Regions from separate parts of the Williamsia sp. M5A3_1d genome, predicted to be linked through region 1. Evidence: predicted binding sites of a transcription regulator. Region 1 holds the regulator's gene; each other region holds the start of a gene.
What was found. Region 1 encodes LexA, which represses DNA repair genes until DNA is damaged. Its sites were predicted from a motif close to CGAACANNTGTTCG; they were not measured.

Region 1 (7,623 bases):
GCCGCGCTCGCGCAGGACCGCGGCTGGATCTTCTCTGCGGAGAAGCTCATCCGGGCCGGATCGCCCGCGCCCAACGCCGCGGTCGACGCGACCGAGCAGTTCGTCGCCATGTTCACCAAGCTCGGCGGCCTCATGGCCGAGCGCGTGACCGATCTCCTCGACGTCCGCGACCGTGTGCTCGCAGAACTCGCGGGCGAGCCCGAACCCGGCCTGGCCCAGCCCGACCACGAGGTCATCCTCTTCGCCGACGATCTCGCCCCGGCCGACACCTCCGGGCTCGACCCCGCTCTCGTGCGGGGCCTGGCCACGCGCCTGGGCGGCCCCACCAGCCACACCGCGATCATCGCCCGTCAGTTGGGGATCCCGTGCGTCGTCGCGGTCGGTGCGCTCACCTCGGTGGCCGCCGGCACCCCGGTGATGCTCGACGGCGAGGCCGGCACCGTCACCGTCGGCCCCGACGCCGACACCGCTCGCAGCGCCGTCGCACGCTCCCGGGACGCGGCAGAACTGGTGTCGCGATGGAGCGGACCGGGACGCACCGCCGACGGGCTCGACGTGTCGATCCTCGCCAACGTCCAGGACGGTTCCTCCGCCCGCTCGGCCACCGACTTCCCGGTGCAGGGCATCGGACTCTTCCGCACCGAACTGGCCTTCCTCGACCGGGCGACGGAGCCCGACGCCGCCGAGCAGACCGCGCTCTACCGCGAGGTCATCGAGGCGTTCGTGCCCGCCGCGGGGGAGTCCGACGCCAAGATCGTGATCCGCACCCTCGACGCGGGCTCCGACAAACCACTGCTGTTCGCCGACAACGGAACCGAGGCCAACCCGGCCCTCGGCGTACGCGGTCTACGGGTCGCGTTCGGCAACCCGGGTCTGCTCGACCGGCAACTCGACGCCGTCGCGGCCGCCGCCGAGGCGACCGGTGCGGCACCGTGGGTGATGGCCCCGATGGTGGCGACGGCGACCGAGGCCCGCGACTTCGCCGCGAAGGTGCGTGCCCGGGGTCTCGTCGCCGGCGTGATGATCGAGATCCCCTCGGCTGCACTGCTCGCGCCGTCGATCCTCGCCGAGGTCGACTTCGTGTCGATCGGCACCAACGACCTCACGCAGTACACGATGGCGGCCGATCGCATGTCGGCCGAACTCGCCTACCTCACCGACCCGTGGCAGCCGGCCGTGCTCGCGCTCATCCACATGGTGGCCTCGGCGGGGTCGGCGGCCGGTAAACCGGTCGGGGTGTGCGGCGAGGCCGCCGCCGACCCACTGCTCGCCTGCGTGCTGGTGGGTATGGGCGTCACATCGTTGTCGAGCGCACCGGCGGCCGCCGCGGGTGTGGGTGCGGCGCTGGGTCAGGTGCGCACCGAACAGTGCCGGGCCGCGGCGCGGGCAGCGCTGGCGACCGCGGATCCCGCGGACGCACGCGTCGCCGCAGCGGCGGCCCTACACGACTGACCCGGCGACACGAGGACGGGGCCGATCGGCCGTCCTCACCGACGGCGGGCGCGGTCCTCCACCTCGCGCACGAGGCCGATCATCGTCGAATCCCGCTGCAACGCAGCATCGGAGAGCGGGTTGACGATCCCGCGTAGAGCGGCGACCGGGATCCATCGACGCGGCACCTGTATCCGCGGGGACCGCGACTCGATGCCGTCGGCGACCGCCAGTCCGACGCGACGGGGCTTGATGGGAGTCAGCAGGGGACGTGGGAACGCCCGCTTGATCAAAGCGGTGGCGAGTTCGTCCTTGCCGAAGGCGACATCGGCGATGGGGGTCGCGACCCACCCGGGATAGAGCACCCCTGCCGTCGCGCCGTGGGCCGCGAGCTCGCTGCGCAATGCGCGGCCGATCTGCTCGACGGCCGCCTTCGACGCCGCATAGGGCGCATTGACCATCCCGTTCAGGTACGCGTACGTCGACGACGTGATGAGGACGTGGCCCCGGGCATCGATGACGTGGGGCAGCGCCACCCGAACCGTGTTCCACACACCCATGAGGTTCACGCCGATCACGCGCTCGAACACGCCGTCCGCCACGCTGGCGACGGTGTCGGCCGAATCTCCGCTGGAGATACCGGCATTGGCGAACACGACGTCGATCCGACCCCACCGTGCCACGGCACGCTCGACGGCGTCCGAGAGATCAGCCGGGACCGTGACATCGGCTCGAAGCGCGAGGACACGATCGGGATCGAGCCCCAGCACCGCGTCGTCCACCGCGGCCTGGACCAGGTCGAGCGCGACCACACGGGCACCCCGACGATGCACCTCACGGACGACCTCACGCCCGATGCCACCTGCGGCGCCGGTCACGACGACCACCGCGCCGTCGAGGACCAATCGCTGTGCACCCATCACGTCTCCTGTCGTCCACCCCGATCGGGTGGTCAGTGTGACACGCGGCGTAGTCAGATGCGGTACGCGGGGTGACGAGGGTCGGTCAGAGGCGTCGCATGACGGTGACGACCTTGCCGAGGATCGCCGCCTCGTCACCCGGGATCGGATCGAACTGCGGGTTGTGCGGCATCAGCCAGACGTGGCCGTCGGTGCGCTTGAACGTCTTCACCGTGGCCTCGCCGTCGATCATGGCCGCCACGATGTCGCCGTTGTCGGCCACGTTCTGCTGGCGGACCACCACCCAGTCGCCGTCGCAGATGGCGGCGTCGATCATCGACTCGCCGACCACGCGCAGGAGGAACAATGCGCCGTCACCCACGAGTTCACGGGGCAGCGGGAACACCTCCTCGACCGCCTCCTCGGCGAGGATGGGCCCACCGGCGGCGATGCGACCGAGCACCGGGACGAAGGTGGGGGTCGGCAACGACAGGGCATCCGAGCCGCCGCCGTCACCGGGATCGGCGTCCTGCACGTTGACCGCCCGGGGTCGGTTCGCATCGCGCTTGAGGAAGCCCTTGCGTTCGAGGGTGCGGAGCTGGTGGGCGACCGACGACGTGGAGTTGAGGCCGACCGCGTCTCCGATCTCACGGATGCTCGGGGGATATCCGCGCTCGCGGACCGACGCACGGATGACCTCGAGGACCTTCGCCTGCCGAGGCGTCAGATCGGCCTCGCTGATCGGTCCATCGGCGAAGTCGGTGGTGGTGACGGTGGTGTCGGACACGGTGTCCCTCCTGTCGCGGCCCGCTCCCGACCGATCTGTTCGAACGGTTCGGACAACGCGCGGACCTGCTGTCACCTGGGACAGTAGTGCAGCAGATAACAACTTTCAAACATTTGTTCGACCGTGTCGGGACATTGTCGGAGGCGCGTGATACAAATCGAACACACGTTCATTCGAACGTCTGGTCGATGAGGAGCACGTCATGAATCAGACTCTCACGCGTCACAGCAGCACCACGGCACACCGGCCCGCCGACGCCACGGTCGAGCGCGCGCCGCGTCCGGCGCAGCGCCCCGTGCCCGTACGTCACCGCCCCGCGGGTCGGCCCGCCGCGGCCCGCCCGGCCGGTGTGGTCTGTGCCGACGGCCGTCGCCACGCACCGGTGTCCCGGCGGCCCGCACCCATCGGATGGGGAGCGGCCATCGTGGCCGGCATCGCGCTCGCGGTCGCCGTCTGGGCTGTGGTGCTCGGCGGATCGGCTGCCGCCGAGTCGTCGGCGGCTCCCGTCGCGGGTACCTCCGTGGTCCATGTCCGTGGCGGCGAGTCGTTGGGAGAGATCGCGGCGCGCGTCGCGCCGGACCGGGCGACGTCCGCGGTCGTCGCCGACATCAAGGAGCTCAACCACATGAGCGGATCGGCGTTGACCGCCGGCCAGCCGCTGCTCGCCCCGCTCTACCGGGACTGACCGGTGTGTGACGGCCGATCGGGGTCGGTATCCTCGCGACCGTGGGTCCACATCGGGCCCTGTGACGCCTCGAGGTCCACCCTCGACACGCGTCGCCCGCGGATCAGGTTCGAGGACACGGCGATGCACTGCCCCTTCTGCAAACACGAGGACACCCGGGTGGTCGACTCGCGTGTCGCCGACGAGGGGCAGGCCATCCGTCGTCGCCGTTCGTGCTCGAACTGCGGCCGCCGGTTCACCACCGTCGAGAGCGCGGTGCTCGCCGTCGTGAAACGCAACGGGGTCACCGAGCCGTTCAGCCGCGAGAAGGTGATGCTCGGAGTCCGCCGCGCCTGCCAGGGCCGCGCCGTCGACGAGGACCGGTTGCGCCTGCTGGCCCAGCAGGTCGAGGACGCCGTCCGCGCCTCCGGATCGGCCGAGATCCCCAGCAACGAGGTGGGTCTGGCCATCCTCGGTCCGTTGCGCGAACTCGACGAGGTCGCCTACCTGCGCTTCGCCTCGGTGTACCGGTCGTTCGAATCGGTCGACGACTTCCAGCGTGAGATCGACGACCTGAGGTCGTCACCGTCGCGCGCCGCCACCGCCTCCGTCGGCGCCTCGGGCGAGACCGTCGATCGCACGTAGGATCCGCTGCTCCGACACCGGGTAGGCGGGTCTGATCCGCTCGGCGAACAGTCCGATGCGCAATTCCTCCACCATCCAGTGGATCTGCTCCCCGAGCGTGACGCGCCGCGCCGGCGTCGCCCGTTCGACCACCTCGGCCCACCGGTCGAGGACGCGGTCGACCGACTCCATCGCCCGCGCATCGGTCGCGGCTGCGGCAGGAAGCCGGGCCAATCGCACCAGGATCGCGTCGAGATACACCGCGACACGCGTGCGGTGGTCGGCGTCGGTGGCGCTGATGAAACCGTCGAACACGAGGTCGTCGAGCTGGCGGGTGACATCGGCGACGGCCGTCGACGAACCGAGTCGATCGAACTCGGCGCGGATCGGTGCGACGCGCGTCAACACGTCGGCCGCCGTCGCCAGCGCGGCGCGGGCGACCGCCGGGGCGTCGCGGGCGACGGTGGCCCGCAACGCCGCGAAGGCCGCGGGGTCGCGCACCTGCGTGGTCGACCCAGTGAGATCGACGATGGCCGCGCGTGTGCAGTCGCGCAGCAGATCCTCGGTCGAGCGATAGGGGCTCTGCGACAACGCCAGGCGCGCCGCGACGGGCAACTGACCTGCGGCCGAGGGTTTCAGCGCGGGGATCGAGATCTCGAGCAGTCGTCGGATGGCGCGGTGGGTCGCCAGGTCGGCTTCTGCCGCGGTGGTCGCGACCGCCCGCACGACACCGCCGTCGACCACCAGCAGGCACGGATGGCTCGTGACCTGTTGACCGGCAACGGTTTCGACGACCGATGGAGCGATGGTGCCGATGGTGGCGGTCGTCCACTCGGTGATCGGCGGCGGCGTCGGGACAGCCGACGGGCCACCACGGGACGGTTGTGCGCCTCCCTTCGGCGCCGACGGTGCCGATCCCCCGATGGCGTCGCGCAGCTCGGCCAGCGATTCGGCTGTCGCGACCACCGATCCGTCGTCGGCGACCGCGGCGTAGGTCATGCGCAGATGGCGTGGCAGCGTGCTCGGGTCGAAATCGTTCGGCGACACCGCGACACCGGTCTGTCGACTCACCTCGCGAGCCAGGCCGACGGCGACCGGTTCGCTGCGCGGGGTCAGCGCCGCCATGGCCGCCGCGCCGACATCGGCCGCGGGACCGAGGCGGCGGCGCACCGACTTGGGCAGGCTGCGCACCATCGCCACGGCCAGTTCGGTGCGCAGGCCGGGGACCAACCAGTCGAAACCCGAGGGACGCACCCGCGGCAGCAACGCCAGCGGGATGTGGACGGTGACCCCGTCGCGCTCGGCGCCGGGGGAGAACTGGTAGGTCAGATCGAGGTGGGCCTCGCCCTGCTGCCACCGGTCGGGGAATTCCGTCGCCGACACCGCATCGGTGTCCGCGACGGTCTCGGGGGTGAGATCGAGCAGGTCGGGGTTCTCGCGCCGTGCGGACTTCCACCAGGTGTCGAAGTGTGCCGCCGACACGACCTCGCGGCCGATCCGTTGATCGTAGAAATCGAACAGTTGGTCGTCGTCGATCACCAGGTCGCCGCGGCGCGCGCGGTGCTCGAGGTCGCGGGCGTCCTCCAGCAGGGCCCGGTTGCGGTCGAAGAAGGGGTGCCGGGTGCGCCAGTCGCCCTCGACGAGTGCGTGCCGGATGAACAGATCCCGCGACGTCTCCGGATCGACGCGCCCGAACGGCACGGCGCGATGCGCGACCAGCGGGACGCCGTAGAGGGTGACCCGTTCGTACGCCATCGCCGACCCACGCTTCGACGACCAGTGCGGTTCGCTGTAGGAGCGTTTGACGAGCGGCCCGGCGATCTTCTCGGCCCATTCCGGCTCGATCCCCGCGACCGTGCGGGCGAACAGCCGCGAGGTCTCCACCACCTCACCGGCCATCACGAATCGGGGCGGTTTCTTGGCCAGTGGTGACCCCGGGAACACCACGAACCGGGTGCCGCGGGCGCCGAGGAACTCGCGGGTGTCACCGTCGCGGACGCCGATGTGTCCGAGGAGGCCGGCGAGCAACGACTGGTGCACGGCCGTGGGTGAAGCGTCGGAGGTGTTGGGTCTCCACCCCTTGTCGGCGGTGATGCGTTCGAGCTGACGTACCAGCTCCCTCCACTCCCGGATCCGCAGCCAGTGCAGGAACTCGCGTTCGCACCGTTTACGGAACTGGTTGTTCGACAGTTCCTCCCGCATCTGTTCGAGGTGCCGCCACAGCGAGAGGATCGAGAGGAAATCCGACCCCGCCACGGCGAATCGCGCATGGGACTCGTCTGCGGCCTGGCGCTTCTCGGTGGGACGCTCACGGACGTCGGGCAGCGACAGGGCCGCGACGATGACGAGCACCTCGGCCAACGCACCGTTCTCGTGCGCGGCGACCACCATCCGCGCCCACCGGGGATCGATGGGAAGGTCGGCGATGTCGCGACCGACCGGGGTCAGACCGCGGCGAGTGCCGGTGCCGTCGACTGCACCGAGCTCCTCGAGCAGGCCGATGCCGTCGCGGATCGACCGTGCGTCGGGAGCCTCGACGAACGGGAAATCGGTGATGTCACCGAGATTGAGCGCAGTCATCGTGAGGATGACCGATGCGAGGTTGGTGCGCAGGATCTCCGGTTCGGTGAACTCCGGACGATTCTCGAAGTCCTCCTCGGAGTACAGGCGGATACAGATGCCGTCGGCGACGCGCCCACATCGGCCTGCCCGCTGTCGCGCGCTGGCCTGGGAGACGGGTTCGATCGGTAGGCGTTGCACCTTGGTGCGCAGCGAGTAGCGGGAGATGCGCGCGGTACCCACGTCGACGACGTAGCGGATGCCGGGAACGGTGAGTGAGGTCTCGGCGACGTTGGTGGACAACACGATCCGGCGACGGTCAGAGGTGGTGAAGACCTTCTGCTGGTCGCCGGTCGACAGCCGCGAGAACAGCGGCAGGATGTCCACGCGGTCGTCGAGACGCCGTCGCAACGCATCGGCGGTGTCGCGGATCTCGCGTTCGGTGGCCAGGAACACGAGGATGTCGCCCGGACCGGCGCGGGTGAGCTCGCCGACGGCGGCCTCGATCGCGGCGATCTGATCGATGTCGTCGTGATCGTCGTCCTCGTCGGCGGCATCACGCGGTCGGTAGCGGATCTCGACCGGGTAGGTCCGGCCCGAGACCGAGATGACCGGGACGGGGTGCTCCGCAGTTGCGAAGTGCTCGGCGAAACGCCCGG
Region 2 (7,623 bases), on a different contig from region 1:
TGGACGGTGTCGGCCAGGACGCGGATCTGTTCGGGGGTGCGCCGATTCTCGATCAGATGGATGTGGACGAGAGGCATTGCGGTCGACTCCTGTGTTCGGCGGTCACGCGGCGAGCCTCGGGTGCAACCGCCCGCGACGAAGGCCTATTCCGCGGCCTCCGCCTGCGCCGACGCCTCGACCGCCCCCGACCACGCGACCGTGACCGCACCGACGACCGCGGCGACGAAACCGAGCACGGCGAGCCACGCCAGACCGTTCACCGTCTCGTCGCCGAGGAAGATGACGCCGATCACCCCCGGCACCACCGTCTCGCCGACGACCAGCGCGGCGGTCGCGCCGTTGACCGAACCCAGTTGCAGCGCAACGGTGTGCAGATAGAAACCACCACCGCCGGCCAGCGCCAGGGCATAGAGCGCGGGGTCGGTGAACAGCGTCGACAGCGCGAACGGATCGAGTCCGTCGAGCACGCGCACCGAGATCGCGACAGCACCGAACAGCGCGCCGGCGGCGAGTCCCGCCGCGATCGCCGCACGGGACCCCAGCCACCGGACGAGGGCGATCGAGATCACCACGAGCGCGACCGTCGCGCCCAACAACACCCAGTGGAACAGCATCGACTCGGTCTGGCGGGGGTTCTCCTTCGCCGACACCCCCAGCGCGCACAGCGCCAGCAGCACCACCCCGATCGCGATCCAGTCACGGGTGTGCAGCCGGATCTTCAGTACGAAGATGCCGAGGACCGCGGTGATGACCAGGTTCGCGCTGATGATCGTCTGCGACAGGAACAGTGGGGCCAACCGCGCCGACACCGCGCCTCCGACGAAACCCGCGACGTCCATCACCGTCCCCACGATGAAGTAGACCGTCAGCATCGCCAGCACGGTGGATCGCAGTGTGGGCGCACCGGTCTCGGTCGCCAGACCGGTCTCGCCGCGGGCCAGCGCGGCGTCGTGGCTGCTACGCGCGCCGTGGGCCTGCAGCACCGACGACACCCCGTAGGCGATCGAGGCGAACAGCGCGGCGAGGACTCCGGCGATCAACATGGCGTGGTCAGGGGCACAGGACGTCGGTGCCGACCGACGCGGCGAGCGCCTCGGGCAGTCGCACGGTGCCGTCGGGTTGCTGATGGTTCTCGAGGATGGCGACGATCCAGCGGGTGGTCGCCAGTGTGCCGTTGAGGGTCGCCGCGGTCTGCGGTTTACCGTTGTCGTCGCGGTAGCGCACGGAGAGCCGGCGGGCCTGGTACGTCGTGCAGTTCGAGGTCGACGTCAGCTCGCGGTAGGTCTCCTGCGTCGGAACCCATGCCTCGCAGTCGAACTTACGCGCCGCGGAGGATCCGAGATCGCCGGCGGCGGTGTCGATCACGCGGTAGGGCACGTCGATCGCGGCCAGCATCTCCTTCTGCCACCCCAGCAGCTTCTGGTGCTCGGCCTCGGCGTCTTCGGGTTTGCAGTAGACGAAGCCCTCCACCTTGTCGAACTGGTGCACGCGGATGATCCCGCGCGTGTCCTTGCCGTAGCTGCCGGCCTCGCGCCGGAAGCAACTCGACCACCCCGCATAGCGTTTCGGCCCGTCGGAGAGATCGAGGATCTCGTTCATGTGGTAGCCGGCCATCGGCACCTCGGAGGTTCCGACGAGGTACAGGTCGTCGTCGGGCAGGTGGTAGATCTCGGCCGAGTGCGCGCCGAGGAAGCCGGTGCCCTCCATCACCTCGGGTCGCACCAGCACCGGCGGGATCATCATGGTGAACCCGTTGGCGGTCGCGAGACGCGCGGCGAGCTGCAGCAGTCCGAGCTGCAGCAGCGCGCCCTGCCCGGTGAGGAAGTAGAATCGCGAACCCGACACCTTCGCGCCGCGCTCCATGTCGAGCAGCCCGAGCGACTCACCGATCTCGAGGTGGTCCTTCGGGTTGTCGATCGCGGTGGGCTCGCCGACGTGCTCGAGCACCACATAGTCGTCCTCGCCACCGGCGGGCGCCTCGTCGGCGACCACGTTTCCGATCGCGCGATGGGTCGCGGTCACGACGGCCTCGGCCTCGGATTGGGCCGCCGAGGCCGCCTTCACCTTTTCGGCGAGTTCCTTGCCGCGGGCGAGCAGTGCGGGCTTCTCGTCGGCCGAGGCCTTACCGACCGACTTGCCGAGCGTCTTCTGCTCGTTGCGCAGCGCGTCGGCGTCGGCGATCGCGGCGCGGCGTGTGACATCGGCGTCGAGGAGGGTGTCGACAAGCGCGGGGTCCTCTCCGCGCTTGCGTTGAGAGGTACGGACGAGTTCGGGGTCGTCCCGGAGCAGTTTCAGGTCGATCACCTGCAGAACCCTACTGGCTGACGTGTGCCGGTCGGTCGCCGATCACCGCCACCGCGCCGTGTAGTCGTCGCGCCCGAACATCGCGGCGGCGTTGCGGGCGGTGGGTGTGCCCGCGTCGGGGTCGGCGCCCGCGGCGACCAGGGTCTCGACGACGTCGTCGAACCCCTTGAACACCGCGCCGGCCAGCGGGGTCTGGTTCTTGTCGTTGGGCCGGTCGACCTCGGCGCCGAGACCGATGAGGGCGGCGACAGTCGCTGCGTGCCCGTGATAGGCGGCCAGCATGACAAGGGTGTCGCCGGTGCCGGTCGTGAGGTCGGCGGGCACACCGGCCCGCACGTACTCGACCAGGGCCGCGGTGTGTCCACCGCGCGCCATGTCGAACAGGCGCCCGGCCAGCTCGGCGATGTCGGTGTCGTCGCGATCGTCGGGGCTCGGTTCGTCCGGTGCAGGCATCGAGGTCCACGGTATCGGCCGGATGCCGCCTCGCGACAGGCATGATGGACGGCGATGTCTGCGCCCACCGAACCCCCCGCCCCCGACGACACCCCGCCCGACTCCGTCGACGAGACCGGATCGGCCGAGGCGGCGGGCGACACCGCCGAGACCACCGCAACCGCGGAACACGAGCCGCCCACCCGTCCGGCCACGGGGCGCACCCGCTGGCTGACCGCGCACCCGATGCGCACCGTGCTCGGTGCCGTCGTGCTCGGCGCGCTGGCGGCAGCGGCGATCGTCGCGGCCATCGGCGGCTTCTCCGACGCCGGCTCGATCGATCAGACGGCGATCGGCGCCGAGGACCGGGGTCCGCAGGCCAACGCGTTCAACCGCTCGACCCCGGGGACGTGTCTCACCTGGCCGCAGAACGATCCCAGCCGACCGTCGGCCATCGGGTGCGGCGGGGCGCATTACTTCGAGGTGGCCGGGGTCGTCGACCTCACCGCGGTCGCCGCGGATCGTTTCGGGGACACCGCGCCGTGGCCGAGCCGCGAACAGTTCGTCGCGCTGCGCGAGCAGTACTGCCCGAATCAGGTGAATTCGTACCTCAACGGGAGGTTCGATCCGAACGGTCGTTTCTCGGTCGGGATGCTCTATCCGTCGCAGCGCCAATGGGACGACGGCGAACGCACCCTGCGCTGTGGTGTCCAGGCTGCCGATTCGACCGGTCGTCTGCAGTCGTTCCTGGGTCGTGTCGCCGATCTCGACCAGGCGCCGCAGTGGCCGATCGGCACGTGCATCGGCATCAACCTGCAGTCGCGGCAGCCCACCGACCCGGTGAACTGCACCGAACGGCATGCCTTCCAGGTGACCGGTCTCGTGGGGCTGGCCGATCAGTTCGGTGCCCCGGGTTCGGGGAAGCCCTGGCCCGACACCGCCGCCCAGAACCGGTTCCTCTCGGGTGTCTGCCCGAAGATGACGACCGGGTTCTTCGGCACCCAGAAGGCGTTCACCGACACCACCCTCAACGTGCAGTGGTCCACGATCAGCCAGGTCAGCTGGTTGTCGGGCAGCCGCACCGCGGTCTGCTACGTCGGACTGCCCGACCGCGGGGGTTTCGCCACCCTCGTCGGCGACGGCAAACCCAATCTCCTCATCAACGGCCAGGTGCCGGTGCCGCCGCCGGTGGAACCGCCCGGTCGCCTCAACCCGACGCCGGTCCCGCTCCCGCAGGGCATCTCTCCCAACCCGACCGAGGTCCCGGCCCCCGAGGGCTGAGCGAGCCGCTGCGATGACCGTCGAGATGAGCGACCGCGAGTTCGAGGGATTGGTGTCGGATGCGCTCGACACCATCCCCACCGAACTCACCGAGGCGATGAACAACGTGGTGGTGCTCGTCGAAGCACACCACCCCGACGAGCCTGACCTGCTGGGGCTCTACGAGGGCATCGCCCTGACCCAGCGCGACACGACCTACGGCGGCGCGCTGCCCGACACCATCACGATCTACCGCGAACCGCTGTTGTCGATGTGCACCGACCGCGATCAGGTGGTCGCCGAGGTCGCGATCACCGTCGTGCACGAGATCGCGCACCACTTCGGCATCGACGACGCCTGGTTGCACGCGCACGGATGGGGCTGAACTCAGCCCATCGGATCGACGGACGCGGCCCCCACCGGGCGCACCGGGTCGACACCGCCCCAGTGGACGCACGTCCACGCGTTGTCGCGTCGGACGAGTTCGATCGATCCGGTGTTGGGCAGCCCGTTCTCGAGCGCGAAAACGGGGTCGACGCCGGAGAGGTGGGCGGCGATCAGACGGATTGCCGCGCCGTGGCTCACCACGTACACGTCGCCACGCATATCGGCGTGCGTGGCGTGCAGTGATTCGATCACCGGGACGTACCTGCCCAGCAGGTCGTCGAAGCTCTCACTGTTGCCGACGCGCCTGTCGGTCTGGCCGGCGAACCAGTCGGCGATCAGGTCACGGAAGGCACGCACCGAGTCGTCGTCGTTGCGATCCTCGAGGTCACCGACCTGCACCTCGTGCAGATCGTCGACCGCCCGGGCCTCGACACCCCACACCGAGCCGATGAGCTCGGCGGTCTCCCGTGCGCGTCGGGCGACAGAGCTGTAGAGCGCGGCCGGTGCGACATCGGGGCGTTCGAGCGCGAACCGAACTGCCTGGCGCGCACCGAAGTCGGTGAGCCCCGCGCCCGGCGGCCGGGTGTCGAGACGCGCCATCACGTTCGAGGTCGTCTGACCGTGACGCACCAGGTGAAGTGATCCCATCAGCGATCACCCCGGCGCAACGCCTCGACCCAGCGCAGCGAGTCGGAGTGGTCGGGTGAGGCCGCGCCGGTCGCGCGTTCGGCGACCCACGAACCCAGGAAGGTGACCTTCTCGGCGAAGGCATGCAGTCCTGCCAACGCATGTCCCATCAGTGGATCGTCGATGTGACCGGAGGCGTCGAGGAAGAAGTGGTAGCCGGCGGTGTGGCGCCGCGGACGCGACTCGATACGCATCAGATCGATGTCACGCGTGGCGAATTCACTCATCGCGCGCACGAGGGAGCCCGGCACGTCGGGCAGGTTGAGGATGACCGCGGTCCGATCGCGGCCGGTGCGTTCCGGCACAGGTGCCGGGCGTCCGATCAACACGAAGCGTGTGGTGGCGTCGGCCGCGTCGGCGACATCCTCGGCGAGCGCCACGAGGCCGTGATTGCGGGCGGCCAGAGCTGTGGTCAGCGCGGCGTCAGCACGCCCGGCCGCGACGTCGGCGGCAGCCGCGGCGTTCGAGGAGGACGGTATGACCGTCGCCGACGGGAACAGCCGTCGCAGACTCTCGCGGGTCTGGCCCTCGGCGACGGGGTATGCGGCGATCGTGCTGACGTCTCCACGGCTGGTTCCGGACGTCGCGGCGACGGTGAAGGCGATGTCGAGGACGGTCTCGGCCAGGATCTGCACGCCGTCACCGGCGGCCAGTGCGTCCATGGTCGCGGGAACTCCGCCCTCCACCGAGCTCTCCATCGGGACGCAACCGTGGTCGGCGGCACCCGATCGGACCGCTTCGATGACATCGCCCGGACTCCCCTGGGCCGAACGTGCAGGGGCAACCCAGCCGACGCGGTCGATCAGCCGATCGAGAGCCATCTCGGTGAACGTGCCCGTCGGGCCGAAATAGGCCACCGCGCCGGATGGCTCGGGCAGCAGCTCACGACGGTCGGACACAGCGTCGAGCGTAGTCCACACCGCCAGCCCGATCCGGCGCGCCGTACAGATGCGCGACAGCAGCTCATGCCGACTGTGCGGAAACGTTCGTCGAGTGTGCTCACCGCACGACGTGACCCGGCAGCGCAGCAACGCACACTCGGCGACCGGCTTCCGCACCGTCAGCGGTAGTAGAACGCCACCATCCACGCGAAATACACGATCGTCCAACAACATTCACTGAAATCAACCACCCAAACCTCGAACATCCGTGCTAGGATAAATGTACAGATACACCTGGGGAGGGGGCAGCCCGATGAACGACATCCAATCGGATTACGCTGCCCTGGAACAGATTGTGGACAGAATCCTTATCTCCGACTCCGCCTCGTGCACCGAGGAGGAGGTCGCGGATCTCGCCATCCGCAACGAGCGCATCACCCGCAAACTCGAGGCCGCCGGCAACCGCAGGATTCTCGACGTCTCCGACCGCGACGCCCACCGCGCCGTCGGGTGTGTGAACCTGGCCGAGTTCCTGCGGACGAAACTGCGCGTGACGCAACTGAAGAAGCGGCTCAAAGAAGTGCAGGCCCTCGAACCGATGCACGCCATGACCGGTGAGAAGCTCCCGCCGGTGTGCCCGAACATGGCACGCGAGTTGGCGGCCGGTGCGATCGGCGCTGACCATGTCCACGCCGTGTTGGATGTGATGGGCAAGATCCCCACCGCGGTCGAACCTGAGCATCGGGCGTACGCGGAGCAGACCCTCGCCGAGTTCGCGACCACACTCACACCGAAAGAGATCGCCGCGGCCGGTGTGCGCATCCTGGCGCATCTCGACCCCGACGGCCGTTTGACTGACGACCGCGATCGCGCACGGAATCGGAAACTGTCGCTGGGGTGCCAGGACTCGCAGTTGATGTCGAAGCTGACCGCCACGTTGGACCCGACCACGCGAGCTCTGTTTGATGTGGTGCTCGCGAAGTGGGCCGCACCGGGCATGAACAATCCCGATGACGACAAGTCACCTCACGGCGACGGCAGCGAGATCAGCAGCGATGTACTGCGGGAGGCGGCGGATCGGGAATGCTGCTCGCAGAGCCAACGCAACCACGACGCCTTCAAGGCGGTGCGCTTCGTGCGCCGACCGTGCCACAAAGTGACATCGAGCGTGCTCCGTACGGAGGCCAGATGTGCGTTCGGAGTGGCACGCTCGATGTCACTTTGTGGCACGGTCGGCGGAAGTTCGACGTCTCCGACGCCCAGACGCATCTCGCGGTGTTCAGCGACGTCACGAATGAGCCCTTGTTCTTCGGCCGCACCCGCCGCCTCGCGTCCCAGGCACAACGGCTGATGGCCTTCGCGCAGTACCGCGGTTGCAGCAAGGACGATTGCGGTGTCCCGTTCGCCCACACCGAGATGCACCACGCCGAAAACGACTGGGCTGACGGTGGTCTCACCGACTCCACCAACCTGGCGCCGGCATGCGGACCACACAACCGGGCCGTCGGAACCGAACCGCACCAATGGTCCACGGAGAAGATCACCGACGGCCCAGACAAGGGCCGCTACGGCACTGCGAGAGCCAACCACCTACACCGGATCGACGAGCTCCTCCGACGCCACCTCGCTCATGGGGGCGAGGAGTCGCGCGCGGAATCGCGCGACCCGTCAC
Region 3 (7,623 bases), on a different contig from region 1:
GGTGAAGAGCAACGACAAGAAGCGTGCCCGCGTCAACGCCATGCGTCACGTGCTCAGCCTCTTCGACTACTCGGGCAAGGACGCCCAGATCGTCGGCACACCGGACCCCCACATCGTGGGACGCGCGCGCGACCTGCTGGGGGAGTAGCGGCGGCGGCTCGTGTGCGATCGGTAGCGTGGGGCGGGTGCGGACGTTTGGTGCGGGACTGGCGACCCTGATCGCGATCATCGCAATGGTGGGGGCGCTGCCGTCGCTGTGGGTGCACTACCGGGTGATCGACCGCGACGGGTTCACGTCGTTCGTGTCGCCGATGGCCCACGACAGGCAGATCCAGGATCTGATGGCCGACGAGATCGCCGCGCAGATCTCCGATCAGACCGACGGCACGGTGAGCGCGACGCTGGTCCGACCCGCGACCGGGGCCTACACACGCAGTGACCAGTTCGTCGCCGATTTCGCCGATGTGCTGGGCCAGCAGCACGATTGGCTGTTCACCGAACCGACCACCGATGCCGAGCGCAACGGCGTCCTCACCCTCGATCTGACGGCGATGGTGAACCGGGCGATCCGGGACTTCGGTATCCGCGGGGTGCGCCTCACCCAGCCGGTGGAGATCCCGCTGAGCGAGTCGCGCCGCAGCGGGCTCGAGGCCGGCCGGTATGCAACGGCCGGCGACCAGGTGACGCGCATCGCGTTCGTCGCGGCCGGGATCGCGGTGGTGTTCGCCCTGCTTGCGCTCGTCCTCGCCCGACGACGTGGGTTCACCCTCGCCGCGCTCGGCGTGGGGCTCGTGATCGCCGGCGCGGTGAGCTGGGTACTCGGGGTGTTCGCGCGCAGTCGCGCCGATGACGAGGTGGCCGGTGCCCAGAGCTCGGCCCGACAGATCGCGCGCATCATCATCGACTCCTCCGTCGACGATCTCCACCACACCTCGCTGATCGTCGGCGGTGTCGGCGTCGCCCTTGTCGCCGCCGGCATCCTCGTCTCGCTGACCTTCGAACGCGCCCGTCGCTGACTGTGTGGAAAGCGCGAGTCGGTACTGCTGAGTGTGTGGAAAGCCGAGTCGAATGTGCTGGCAGCGCGACGTGAGCCGAGAAGCGAACAGCGCACATTCGACGACGGCTTTCCGCACAGTCAGCGGTGGTGAAACACAACCACGAGCTAGGCAGCCGGATAGAGCTCGAACTCAGGCCAGGTGATGTCGAACTGTCGACTCACTGCGGGAATGTCAGGCGGGTTCCGGAATCGTTCGAGGAGTTCGTCGATCCGGTGAAGGTGGTTGGCTCTCGCAGAGCCTGGTGGATCGGTGTTGCGGCGCCAGCCGTAGCGGCCTTTGTCGGGACCGTCGGTGATCTTCTCGGTGACCCATTGATGGGGTTCGGTTCCGACGGCCCGGTTGTGGGGTCCGCATGCGGGAGCCATATCGGTGACGTCAGTGAGACCGCCGTCGGCCCAATCTGTTTCGGCGTGATGCATCTCGGCGTGCGCAAAGGCGACGCCGCAGTCGTCTTTGCTGCAGCCGCGGTACTGCGCGAACGCCATCAACCGTTGCCCTTGCGACGCCAACCGGCGGGCCCGGCCGAAGAACAGGGGTTCGCCGGTGACGTCACTGAACACCGCGAGATGGGTTTCAGCGTCGGTGGCCAGCTTCACGACGTCACTCATCGGTAGATCGCTACCGGTCGCGGTGCGCGCGACGCCGGCGTGTTCACGCAGCTGGGCGTCGGTGATCGACACGATGATCTGTGGCGGCAACCCTCGATGAGATCCGCCGAGCAGTCCACCGTTCACGGCGGCATCGAGCACAGCCTGGAGGGCATCGTGGTTGCGTTGTGACTGCGACCGGCAATCTCGATCCGCGGCTTCCCGCAACACATCACCGCTGATCTCGCTGCCGTCACCGTGAGGGGACTGGTCGTCGTCGGGATTGTTCATCCCCGGAGCCGCCCATTTCGCGAGCACGACATCGAACAGGGCGCGCGTGATCGGATCCAGAGTGGCGGCGAGCTTCGACATCAACTGGCTGTCTTGGCAGCCGAGGTTCAGTTTCCGATTTCGTGCGCGGTCGCGGTCGCGGTCGTCGGTCAACCGGCCGTCGGGATCGAGGTGGGCGATGATCCGGACACCGGCGGCGCCGATCTCTTTCGGTGTGAGTGTGGTCGCGAACTCGGCCAGGGTCTGCTCCGCGAACGCGCGGTGCTCTGGCTCGACAGCGGTCGGAATCTTGGCCATCACATCGAGGACTGCGTGGACATGGTCGGGTCCGATCGCACCGGCCGCCAACTCTCGTGCGGTGTTCGGGCAGACCGGTGGAAGCTTCTCGCCGGTCATGGCGTGCATCGGTTCGAGTGCCTGCACTTCTTTGAGCCGCTTCTTCGGTTGCGTCACGCGCAGTGTCGTCCGCAGGAACTCGGTCAGGTTCACACACCCGACGGTGCGGTGGGCGTCGCGGTCGGAGACCTCGAGGATCCTGCGGTTGCCGGCGGCCTCGAGTCGGCGGGCGATGCGTTCATGGCGGATGGCGAGATCCGCGACCTCCTCCTCGGTGCACGAGGTGGAGTCGGCGATGAGGATTCTGTCCACGATCTGTTCCAGGGCAGCGTAATCCGATTGGATATCGTTCATCGGTTTGCCCCCTCCCCAAGTGGATCTGTACATCTATCCTAGCACGGATGTTCGAGGGGTGGGCGATTGAATTTGGTGGATGTTGTTGAACGCTGGTGTATTTCGCTTGTCTGGTCGCGTTCTACTACCGCTGACGGTGCGGAAGCCGGTCGCCGAGTGTGCGTTGCTGCGCTGTCGGCTCACGTCGTGTGGTGAGCACACTCGACGGCCGTTTCCACACAGTCAGCCCTACCGGCCGACTTTCCACACAGTCAGCACCACCGGGCAGTCAGCGGGAACCGATGGTCTGCCAGAGGAACTCGTACGCCAGGGCCGATTTGAAGGCCGACTGCTTGTTGTCGGCGGCGCCGCCGTGGCCACCCTCGATGTTCTCGTAGTAGCGCACGCGGTGCCCCAGCTCCTCCATCCGTGCCGTGAACTTGCGGGCGTGGCCGGGGTGTACACGGTCGTCGCGGGTGGAGGTCGTCATCAACAGGTCGGGATACCGCGCATCGGCGACGATCCGTTGATACGGCGAGTACTCCGAGAGGAACTTCCACTCCGCAGGATCGTCGGGGTTGCCGTACTCGGCCACCCAGGACGCACCGGCCAACAGCAGGTGGTAACGCTTCATGTCGAGCAGCGGCACCTGACACACGATGGCGCCGAACAACTCCGGGTACGTCGTCACCATCACGCCCATCAACAGACCGCCGTTAGACCCACCCTGCGCAGCCAGACGATCGGGCGAGGTGAGCCCGCGGGTGACGAGGTCCTTCGCGACCGACGAGAAGTCCTCGAACACCAGGTGGCGCCCCGCCTTCAGTGCCTGGGTGTGCCACGACGGACCGTATTCGCCTCCGCCACGGATGTTCGCGATCACATAGATCCCGCCCCGCGTGATCCAGCTTCGTGCGGAGATGGCCGCATACCCCGGTGTCATCGAGTTCTCGAAGCCGCCGTAGCCGTACAGCAGCGTCGGTCCCGACGCGACGTCATCGCGCTTCACCACGAAGTACGGCACCGAGGTGCCGTCGTCGGAGGTGGCGAAATACTGTGTCGCCGAGATGCCGTCGGCGTCGAAGTGGGCCGGGCTCTGCTTCAGCGGCGTCACACCGTCGACAGTGCTGCCGTGGAGCAGGGTCGGCGGGGTGGTGAAGCTGCTCGCCGACAGGAAGATCTCGTCGCCCACGTCGGGGTCGGTGTCGAGCACCGAGATCGTGGCCAGCGGCGGCAACCCCGCGAGGTCGGCGCGTACCCAGTCCCCGAGCGTCAGCAGGTGGACCTCGGTCTGCACGTCGTGCAGCGTCACCAACGCCAGGTGCGACGCTGTCGCCCGCACGTCCTGCAGGCTGGTGTGTGCGTCGGGTGCGAACAACACCTGACCCGCACCTTCGTCGCCCGCGAGGAAGCGCGGGTAGTCGAACACCACGAGAGTGCCTGCGGGATGGGTGGTCTCGCCAATCACCCAGTCCGAGCGGGTCAGCACGAACAGCCAGTCGTGGCGGATCACGGTGTGTGCGTCGTCGGGTACGCCGATCTCGATCAGCTCGCCGTCGCGCACCTCGAAGGTGATCTGGTGGAAGAAGTCGACCGCACGCACGAGGAAGTCGCGTTCGAAGCCGGGGGTCGCATCGTGGCTGATCTGCACGGCGACATCGGTTGTCTCCCCGGCGAACACCGTCTCCGCCTCGGCAAGAGGTGTGCCACGGCGCCAGCGTTTGGCGACACGTGGGTAACCCGAGTCGGTCAGCGACGACACGCCGTCTGCGTCGGGGCCGAAATCGGTGCCCACGAAGACGGTGTCGCGATCGATCCATCCGACGTCGGACTTCTCCTCGGGCAGGGCGAACCCGCGATCGGGTCCGTCGGGATCGACCCACGTGCGCGACACGAGATCGAACTCGCGGACGACGGCGGCATCGGCGCCACCGCGTGACAACGACACCAGCGCGCGCTCGTGGTCGGGCCGCAGGACGGCCGCGCCCTGCCACACCCAGTTCTCGTCCTCGGCCTCTGCGACGGCATCGAGATCGATCAGCACGTCCCAGTCGGGCCGGTCGGTGCGGTACGACTCGAGGGTGGTGCGCCGCCACAGGCCGCGGGTGTTGGTGGCGTCGCGCCAGTAGTTGTAGAGGTGCTCTCCGCGCCGGCGCACGTAGGGGATGCGGTCGTCGGTGTCGAGGATCTCCAAGGCCGAGGCCTCGAGTTCGGCGAACCGCTCGCCTCCGGTGAGCTCGTCGAGGGTGGGCTGGTTGTGTTCGCGCACCCACGCCAGCGACTGCTCGCCGGTGACGTCTTCGAGCCACAGGTACGGATCGTCGGGGTTGCTCGCCGTGTCGGTCACCCGCCCGATTGTGTCAGGCGCCCGATCAGCGGAACCGGTCGCGCAGCGTGGCGTCGGTCTCCCACCACAGTGCGGACGGCGCAGCGGTCTCGGTGTCGTCGCGTTCACCGTCCCCGCGGGCCGCGGCCGATGTCGCGGCCTCGTCGATCTCGGCGTCGATCTCGTCGGCTCGCCGGGTCTGTTCGGTACGGAACCGACTCATCAGCGTGAGCAGGAACGGCAGTCCCACCACGTCGCCGAGGACCCACAGGATGCCGGCACCGATGATCTGATCGGTGCGCAGCGACGGCCCCCACATGCGGTCGAGTGCCGCGTAGTAGCCGTGCGCGATGTCGCCTCCCTGCCAGATCACGACCCCGAGCAGACCGTCGCCGATCGTCTCGACCAGCGTGATCAGCAGCGACAGGGCCTGGGGGAACCGGCGCGGCACCGGGTCGACCTGCAGCCGCGACCAGAAGTAGCCGAAGCCGACCCCCACGAAAAGCAGGCGGGTGACGACGTCGAGGGCGGTGCCGCGCAGCACCGCCTCGTACCAGCCGGTGAGATAGAACAGCCACGGCGTCACCAGTACGGCCGCCGAGGTGACCGCGGGGTAGGTGAGCACGCGCGCCGCCGTCGACGCCAACGCCGCATCGAATCGTCGCGTGCCGCGCGGTCCGAGGGCGTCACGCGCGACGGTGAGCGGCATCCCCGCGGCCAGCCCGAACGGCACGATCAGCAGCAGGATCACCACCTGCAACGCCCGCACCCAGAACAGCACGTCGGCATACGCCCCGATGAAGCTCGCCGTCGAGATCATCCAGACCCCGACACCCATCACGGTGAACACCGCGCCCCGACCCGCCGACACCGTCGACCGGCGCCACGCCCACCAGTACACGGCAAGCACGACAAGGCAGACACCGAGCGTGACGACATCGAGATGACCTGTGGTCAGGGCGGATTCGACGGTCAGCGGACGGTGGACGGCAGACATTGTCGGAGTATGTTCCCGGCCGCCTCCGGCTCACAACCTCGACGACCGAAGCGCGGAGAATGTCGGCTCCGCGACGGGGTCCTTGCGCCGTACGCGAACTTCCGTCGGTCGGCCTGCGTGGGCACGCACGGGCAACGTAGGCTGGCGCCCGTGGCTGAACACTTCGACACAGTTGTCCTCGGCGCAGGTCCGGGAGGGTACGTCGCCGCGATCCGGTGCGCCCAGCTCGGGCAGTCCGTCGCCGTCATCGAAGAGAAGTACTGGGGCGGTGTGTGCCTCAACGTCGGGTGCATCCCGTCGAAGGCGCTGCTACGCAACGCCGAGCTCGCCCACATCTTCCACTCGCAGGCGAAGACCTTCGGGATCTCCGGTGAGGTGACCTTCGACTTCGGCGCGGCCTACGACCGCAGCCGCAAGGTCTCCGAGGGCATCGTCAAGGGTGTCCACTTCCTGATGAAGAAGAACAAGATCACCGAGATCGACGGCTACGGGGTGTTCACCGGCCCGAAGGCGATCACGGTCCGGCCGAGCAGCGAAGCGGATCCGGCTCAGAACACAGACGACCGCGAGGTCACGTTCGACAACGTCATCATCGACACCGGTTCGTACGTGAAGCTGCTGCCCGGTGTCGAGCTCTCCGACAACGTGGTCACCTACGAGACGCAGATCCTCACCCGTGACCTCCCCGAGTCGATCGCCATCGTCGGTGCCGGCGCGATCGGTATGGAGTTCGGTTACGTGCTCGCCAACTACGGCGTCGACGTCACCATCATCGAGTTCCTCGACCGCGTGCTGCCCAACGAGGACAAGGACTCCTCGAAGGAGCTCGCCAAGCAGTACAAGAAGCTCGGCGTGAAGATCCTGACCTCGACGAAGGTCAAGACCGTCGACGACCAGGGCTCGAAGGTCGTCGTCAGCTACACCGACGCCAAGGGCAACGACAGCGACCTCACCGTCGACAAGGTGATGATGTCGGTCGGGTTCGCCCCGCGCGTCGAGGGATTCGGCCTCGACAAGACCGGCGTCGAACTCACCGAGCGCGGCGCCATCGCGATCGACGAGTACATGCGCACCAACGTCGACGGCATCTACGCGATCGGCGACGTCACCGCGAAGCTGATGCTGGCCCACGTGGCCGAGGCGCAGGGTGTCGTGGCCGCCGAGACCATCTCCGGCGCCGAGACCATGCCGCTCGGCGACTACCGGATGATGCCGCGCGCGACGTTCTGTCAGCCGCAGGTCGCCTCCTTCGGGCTCACCGAGGAGCAGGCCAAGGACGAGGGCTACGACGTGAAGGTCACCACCTTCCCGTTCACCGCCAACGGCAAGGCGCAGGGACTCGGCGAGCCCGCCGGCTTCGTCAAGCTCATCACCGACACCACTCACGACGAGCTCATCGGCGGACACCTGGTGGGCGACAACGTCTCCGAGATGCTGCCCGAGCTGACCCTGGCCCAGAAGTGGGATCTCACCGCGCACGAGCTCGCGCGCAACGTGCACACGCACCCGACGCTGTCGGAGGCCATGCAGGAGACGTTCCACGGCGCCGTCGGCCACATGATCAACCTGTAGTCCCCGCCGACAGTCCACACCGCGAGAACCCCGACGCCGATGGACGGCGAGCTGACCAGGGACTGGGCACCACCCTGGCCGCTCGACATCCGGCGCACGCTCGCGCTGCACCGGCGCGGCAGC

Region 2: the regulator LexA is predicted to act here: its motif matches at 6,211-6,224, upstream of ACLBW1_RS02880 (DUF222 domain-containing protein).
Region 3: the regulator LexA is predicted to act here: its motif matches at 2,667-2,680, upstream of ACLBW1_RS10790 (DUF222 domain-containing protein).

What each region holds. Positions count from the first base shown of each region.
Region 1 is NZ_JBKEZX010000004.1:274,564-282,186, forward strand. It holds gene ACLBW1_RS18200 (phosphoenolpyruvate--protein phosphotransferase) at 1-1,452, shown strand, start outside; gene ACLBW1_RS18205 (SDR family NAD(P)-dependent oxidoreductase) at 1,488-2,351, opposite strand; gene lexA (transcriptional repressor LexA) at 2,437-3,117, opposite strand; gene ACLBW1_RS18215 (LysM peptidoglycan-binding domain-containing protein) at 3,320-3,802, shown strand; gene nrdR (transcriptional regulator NrdR) at 3,926-4,426, shown strand; gene hrpA (ATP-dependent RNA helicase HrpA) at 4,364-7,623, opposite strand, start outside.
Region 2 is NZ_JBKEZX010000001.1:571,580-579,202, reverse strand. It holds gene ACLBW1_RS02920 (tautomerase family protein) at 1-77, opposite strand, end outside; gene ACLBW1_RS02915 (hypothetical protein) at 144-1,043, opposite strand; gene serS (serine--tRNA ligase) at 1,051-2,304, opposite strand; gene ACLBW1_RS02905 (ankyrin repeat domain-containing protein) at 2,347-2,757, opposite strand; gene ACLBW1_RS02900 (septum formation family protein) at 2,812-4,017, shown strand; gene ACLBW1_RS02895 (metallopeptidase family protein) at 4,031-4,381, shown strand; gene ACLBW1_RS02890 (histidine phosphatase family protein) at 4,384-5,031, opposite strand; gene pheA (prephenate dehydratase) at 5,031-5,969, opposite strand; gene ACLBW1_RS02880 (DUF222 domain-containing protein) at 6,265-7,302, shown strand; gene ACLBW1_RS02875 (HNH endonuclease signature motif containing protein) at 7,302-7,623, shown strand, end outside.
Region 3 is NZ_JBKEZX010000002.1:680,897-688,519, reverse strand. It holds gene ppk2 (polyphosphate kinase 2) at 1-148, shown strand, start outside; gene ACLBW1_RS10795 (hypothetical protein) at 186-1,016, shown strand; gene ACLBW1_RS10790 (DUF222 domain-containing protein) at 1,163-2,626, opposite strand; gene ACLBW1_RS10785 (prolyl oligopeptidase family serine peptidase) at 2,895-4,952, opposite strand; gene ACLBW1_RS10780 (cytochrome c oxidase assembly protein) at 4,978-5,928, opposite strand; gene lpdA (dihydrolipoyl dehydrogenase) at 6,079-7,500, shown strand; gene ACLBW1_RS10770 (DNA-3-methyladenine glycosylase family protein) at 7,540-7,623, shown strand, end outside.